DNA from 2 places in the Microbacterium sp. NPDC080220 genome. Region 2 is predicted to be linked to the other one. Evidence: predicted binding sites of a transcription regulator. Region 2 holds the regulator's gene; the other holds the start of a gene.

What was found. Region 2 encodes LexA, which represses DNA repair genes until DNA is damaged. Its sites were predicted from a motif close to TCGAACANNTGTTCGA; they were not measured.
Region 1: the regulator LexA is predicted to act here: its motif matches at 1,874-1,889, upstream of AB0P29_RS02345 (DUF222 domain-containing protein).

What each region holds. Positions count from the first base shown of each region.
Region 1 covers NZ_JBFBOP010000001.1:429,575-432,848, reverse strand. The annotation lists gene AB0P29_RS02350 (SRPBCC domain-containing protein) at 1-350, shown strand, start outside; gene AB0P29_RS02345 (DUF222 domain-containing protein) at 411-1,796, opposite strand; gene mfd (transcription-repair coupling factor) at 1,954-3,274, shown strand, end outside.
Region 2 covers NZ_JBFBOP010000009.1:29,448-32,721, reverse strand. The annotation lists gene metE (5-methyltetrahydropteroyltriglutamate--homocysteine S-methyltransferase) at 1-1,187, shown strand, start outside; gene lexA (transcriptional repressor LexA) at 1,245-1,910, opposite strand; gene AB0P29_RS13275 (LysM peptidoglycan-binding domain-containing protein) at 2,188-2,580, shown strand; gene AB0P29_RS13270 (histidinol-phosphate transaminase) at 2,608-3,274, shown strand, end outside.

The DNA.
Region 1 (3,274 bases), on a different contig from region 2:
GCGCATGGTGGCCTGAAATGCGCTTCGACGCGGTTGTCGGTTCGCCGCTCGTGGAAACGTGGGTCGAGGACGGGCGTCAGGCCACTGCGGAGGGAACTATCACGCAGTGTGCGCAACCGCACCTTCTCGGCTTCTGCTGGACCGAAAGTGGGTGGGAAGGCTCTCTCGACGTCGTGATCGAACTCGTCGGTCATGGTGATTCGACGTCGGTGAGACTGACCGAATCGGGATTCTCGCGCGTGGGGACCCCGCACTCGCTGCCGTCGGAACACGAGGCGGGGTGGCGGTATCACCTGGCGCGGCTCAAGCGTGCGAGCGAAGCTCGCGCGATCGACGTTGAGGTTCCGTGAGCGCGACCGGCGATGCAATCCCGGGGACGTCGCTGATGGCGGCTCGCCGCGGCGCGAACCTCAAAAGGGTGCGGGTCCCGCGGGCGGGTGGGGTGGTGGCTTGGCAGGGGTGAACGCGACGGCCGGGGTGGGGGCGTCTTCGCGGTAGGTCCTGCCGAGGGGTGAGGTCCATTCGAGGACGCCACCCTTGAGTTGTCGGACCCTCCACGCGGTGAACTGCTTCATGGAGTGATGCCTCTGGCACAGGTGGGCGAGGTTCGACAGTTCGGTTCGTCCGCCGAGCGCGTGGTCGTGGGTGTGATCGACCTCGCAGCGGATGGCGGCGACGCGGCATCCGGGGAACCGGCAGTGCTGGTCGCGGGCTTGCAGGAATCGTCGCATCCCGGACGGGACCCGGTACGAATCGGTTGCGACCGTGACCCCGGTGGTCGGGTCGTGAAACAAGCGTTCCCAGATAGGGGTGCTGCCGGCGAGTGTGCGCGCCGTGGCGGGGTCGATGGGGGAGCGCCCGGCGAGGTCGCATGGCCCATCGTCTTCTCCGGTAAGGGTGGCGGCGGGCACGAGCACCTGCACACGTGCGCGGATCGCACCCAGCGGCCCGGAGGTGGTGTCGCGGGTGTCATCGAGGGCGGGTGCTCCCGCCAGGAGCAAGTCCGCGAACACGTCAGCGCGGACCTGGTCGGTGGACCGCTGGTCGGTGGCGATGATCGCGGCGGCGTCGTCGTCGCGATAGCCGTCAGTGTCGCCGTCGCTGGCGGCTTCCCCGAACGCGACACCCGCACACCCGCGCGCAGCGACGCGTTCGTCGCGGGTGTCGATGATCGCCCGCGCCTGCTGCGTGAGCCGGTCGTGGATCCCTTCGGCGATCACCGTCGGGACGGTTGCGACGACGTCGCTCATCCCGTCTCGCCCCGGCACGATCCGCACGCACCGCCCGGCGGCAGCCTGCTCGTGCCGTTCCGCGAATGAGCGGGGGTGCATCCGGTGGGCGAGGATCTCGAGCTCGCCTCGCAGCCGGTTCGGGGTGTCTCGTTCGCATCGGCTGATCGCGACCTGTTCGAACTCGGTCCATATTTCCGCCGGCAGGCTCGTTCCGGTTTCGACGATCGCGATCGCATGCCCGCGGACGATCCGTCCCTGCTCCCATGCCTCGACAGTCGCCGGGAAGCCTTCGATCAACGTCCGCGCCTCGCCGATCCGCCGCTGCACGGTCCGATCCGTCACGCGCATCACCCCGCCGACCTCCGCCGCGATCGACCGCAACGCCATGTCGTGCACCTGCACACGCGCGTTGCGTTGCGCGGTCTGCGCTTCGGCCAACCGGCCCGCGGCGGCCAGTATCCGCAACTCCGCGATCTGCGCGGACGCCACCTCGCGTGCCACACTCGCGACGTCATCGACGATCGCCCTCAGCGTGGCTGCGAAGTCGTCTTCGAAGGGGAACATTTGTTCTATTCTAGGTTTGGTTCAGATGGTAAGCAAGTAGTATTTTCGAACTAAAGATCCTCTCGCCCCGACCGAAGGGGAACCCATGTTCGATCCCATGACGCACCTCGCCCGCCTCGCCGACCCCGGTGTCCGACGCGCCGCGTAGACTTCCCCGGTGACAATTCCCGGGATCGTGCGCGCCCTCGAACAGGCTGACAGCTTCCGGGAGGCCCTCGACGGCGCCGGATCGGACGTCGACTTCTCGGCCGTGACGGGCCTCGACGCTCCGCTGCTCGCCGGGCTCCTCGAGCGACGCGCCGCGTCGGGACGGCCTCCCGTCCTGCTGCTCGTCGCCCCCACGGGGCGGCGCGCCGAGAGCATCGGCGCGGCCCTGCAGTGCCTCCTGCCCGACGCCGTCGTCCGGCACCTCCCGGCATGGGAGACCCTGCCGCACGAGCGTCTCAGCCCCAGCGCCGAGACCGTCGGCCGGCGGCTGAGCGTCCTCCGCGATGCGGCCGACTGGGACGGTCGCACCCCCCTCGTGGTCACTGCGTCCGTCCGTGGCGCGCTGCAGCCGATCGCGGCGGGATTGACGGATGCGGGTGTCGTCCGGCTCGAGCTCGGATCCCGCGGGCAGGAGCTCGACGACATCGTCCACCGACTCGTCGGCCTCGCCTACCACCGGGTCGACATGGTCTCGCGACGAGGCGAGTTCGCCGTCCGCGGCGGCATCCTCGATGTGTTCCCGCCCGTCGCCGACCACCCCTACCGGGTGGACTTCTTCGGCGACGAGATCGATCAGATCCGCGCCTTCTCCGTCGCCGATCAGCGCTCCCTGCCCGGCGAGGTGCGCGAAGTGACCCTGCTCCCGAGCCGGGAGCTCCTCCTCACCGACGCCGTCCGCGAGCGGGCCGCCGCCCTGCGGGATCGGATGCCGGGACTCGGCACCATGCTCGAGAAGATGAGCCAGGGCATCCCGGTCGAAGGCATGGAATCGCTGCTGCCCGCCGTCGCCGACGCCGTCCTTCCCCTCGTGGACTACCTGCCCGAGGGCGCCGCGGTGGCCGTCGTCGACCCCGAGCGCGCCGTCACCCGCGCCATGACGCTCGCCGAGACGAACCGCGAGTTCCTCGAAGCTGCGTGGAGCGCGGCGACCGCCGGCGCCGAGAGCCCCGTCGACCTCGGCGCGGGCGACTTCCTCACCCTCCCCGAGCTGCGCGAGGCTTCGTCCTCCCGTCGCGGCGTGTGGTGGACGCTCAGCACCTTCGATTCGGGGGCGTCGGATGCCGCCGCCGAGGGCCTCGTCGAGCGTGCGGATGCGGCGGTTCGGATCCCCGCCTCTGCCGTCCCCTCGTTCCAAGGGAACATCGACGGCGCGACGGAGCACATCGGCAACCTGCTGAGCGCGGGCTGGCGCGTCGTGATCGCGGCATCCGGAACCGGCCTCGTCGACCGCTCGCGCGACGTGCTCGCCGAACGCGGACTCGCCGCACGCG
Region 2 (3,274 bases):
GTCGCGACGCGATCGCCGGGGAGTTGGATGCCGCGACGGCCGCCCTCGCCGACCGCCGCTCGGCGCCCGGGGTCCAGGACGGCGCCGTCCGCGCCCGTGCCGGCGGGCTCACCCCGGCAGCCCGATCCCGCACCCCGTTCGAGGTGCGTGCCGCCGCACAGGACGCGGTGCTGGGTCTGCCGGCGCTCCCGACGACCACGATCGGATCCTTCCCGCAGACCGCCGAGATCCGCCGGGCGCGCGCCCGCGCGACGCGCGGCGAGATCGACGAGGCGACCTACGAAGGGTTCCTCCGCGACGAGATCGCGCGCGTCATCGCTCTGCAGGAGGACATCGGGCTCGACGTCCTCGTGCACGGCGAGCCCGAGCGCAACGACATGGTGCAGTACTTCGCCGAGAACCTCGACGGGTTCGCCGTCACCCGCAACGGGTGGGTGCAGTCCTACGGCTCCCGCGCGACGCGCCCGTCGATCCTGTGGGGGGACGTCTCGCGCCCCGCACCCATCACGGTGCCGTGGGCGGCCTACGCGCAGTCGCTGTCCGCCGCGCCCGTCAAGGGCATGCTGACCGGACCCGTCACGATCCTCGCCTGGTCCTTCGTCCGCGACGACCAGCCGCTCGGCGAGACGGCCGACCAGGTCGCCCTCGCGCTCCGCGACGAGATCGCCGACCTCGAGCGGGCGGGCATCGCGATCGTGCAGGTCGACGAGCCGGCGCTCCGGGAGCTCCTGCCGCTGCGGACCGCCGATCAGCCGGCGTACCTCGACTGGTCGGTCGGGTCCTTCCGGCTCGCCACCGCGGGCGCCGCCGACGAGACCCAGATCCACACGCACCTCTGCTACTCCGAGTTCGGGGTCGTGATCGACGCGATCGCGGCGCTCGATGCCGACGTCACGTCGATCGAGGCCGCTCGCAGTCGGGGTGAGGTCATCCCGGAGGTGGCGGCATCCGGATTCGCCCACGGCATCGGACCGGGCGTCTACGACATCCACTCGCCGCGCGTGCCGTCCGTCGACGAGGTGTCGTCGCTGCTCGAGCGCGCCGTCGCGGAGCTCGACGTCCGTCGCCTGTGGGTGAACCCGGACTGCGGTCTGAAGACGCGCGGGTACGACGAGACGGTCGCCTCCCTCCGCCACATCGTCGCGGCGGCTCGCGCGGTCCGCGCCGAGGTGGGCGCCGGGGTCTGACGCCGCAACGAAGAGAGGGGATGCCGCCCGGCATCCCCTCTCTTCGTGTGCGCGCCGTCACACGGCGCGCAGGACCGCGACGACCTTGCCCAGGACGACCGCGTCGTCGCCGAGGATCGGCTCGAAGGCCGAGTTGCGGGGGAGCAGCCACGTGTGACCGTCGCGCTGGCGGAAGGTCTTCACCGTCGCCTCGCCGTCGAGTATGGCGGCGACGATCTCGCCGTTGTCGGCGGTGGCCTGCGAGCGGACGACGACCCAGTCGCCGTCGCAGATCGCGGCGTCGATCATCGAGTCGCCCGACACCTTCAGCATGAACAGTTCGCCCTTGCCGACGAGCTGACGCGGGAGGGGGAAGATCTCCTCGACCTGCTGGTCGGCGGTGATGGGGACGCCGGCGGCGATCCGGCCGACCAGCGGCACCATCGCCGCGTCGCCGACGCTCGGGGCGACGTCCGCAGGGTTCTCGCCCGCCGAGCCCGGCAGATCGATGAGGACCTCCATGGCGCGCGTCTTGCCGGGGTCGCGACGGAGGTAGCCGCTCAGCTCGAGCTGATTGAGCTGATGGGTGACGCTCGAGAGCGACTTGAGGCCGACGGCGTCGCCGATCTCGCGCATGCTCGGCGGGTATCCGTGACGGGCGATGGAGCGCTGGATCACCTCGAGGATGGCGAGCTGCTTGTCGCTCAGGCTCTTGCGCCGACGCGTCTGCGGCTTGTCGCTCATGTCGTTCCTTTCGTCACCCCGGGGTCCCTCCGGGAGCACTCGCCTTCGAATGTCGGAGGTTGGTGATGGGCTCTGGTCATCGAAACCGTATCCGGTGTCGATCGGATCGTCCCGTAGCCGACCGCGTGTCGTCTTCGATCGATCTGCGGACAACCGCACCCTTGACAGTCTACGAACTTCGAAGATAGGTTCGGAAGAGAACTTCGCACCCGTCCGTCCCGGCCGACGGGCGGGGGCGAAGATCTCATCTGACCGGGGTCACCCCGAGGAGGACACCATGAACTCGATCACCGCGACCACCAGCACCGCGACCACCAGCACCGCCGCTGCGCCTGTCGTGCGCACGCGCCTCCGGATGACCACGCGGGGCCGCCGTGTCCTCGCCACGCTCGCCGCACTGCCCGTGGTCGTCGCGCTGGGCGTCGGCATCCTCTCCAGCGGGGGTGCCCTCGCGAGCGGCGACGCGGGGGCGTCCGCGGGGTCTTTCGACACCGTGACCGTGATGCCCGGCGAATCGCTGTGGAGCATCGCGCAGGACATCGCGCCCGACAGCGACCCGCGCGACGTCATCGACGAGATCGTCCGCCTCAACGCGCTGTCGTCCTCGGCGGTGGACGCCGGTCAGTCGATCGCGATCCCGGCCACCTACTCGGCGCAGGCGGGCGAGTAAGGCCGCGGCACGTCCTACGATGGCGGGGTGAGTGCCAGTCTCGACGACCTCCCCCTCCGCGACGACCTGCGCGGCAAGATCCCCTACGGCGCCCCGCAGGCGTCGCTGCCCGTGACGCTCAACGTCAACGAGAACACCCACCCGGTTCCCGAAGAGGTCGCGGACGACATCCTCGACGGCATCGCGCAGGCGCTGCGGGACATCAACCGCTACCCCGACCGTGAGTTCACGGCTCTGCGCGAGGGGTTCGCGGATTACCTGGGCCACGGTCTCGAACCGGATCAGATCTGGGCGGCCAACGGGTCGAACGAGGTCCTCCAGCACATCCTGCAGGCGTTCGGTGGGCCGGGACGCACGGCGTTCGGGTTCGCGCCGACGTACTCCATGTACCCGCTGCTCACGGGCGCGACGGGCGCCACCTACGTGAGCGGTACGCGCGGCGACGACTTCACCCTGTCCGCAGCGGATGCCGCCGAGCAGATCGAACGTGCTCAGCCGGACGTGGTCTTTCTCTGCACACCGAACAACCCCACGGGCACGCCGCTGTCGCTCGAGGTCATCGAGGCCGTCTACGAGGCCTCCCGGGGCATCGTGATCGTCGATGAGGCGTACCAGGAGTTCGCCCCGCGCGACGAGCCGTCCGCGCTCACGCTGCTTCACGACCGCGAGCGTCTCGTCGTGTCGCGCACGATGA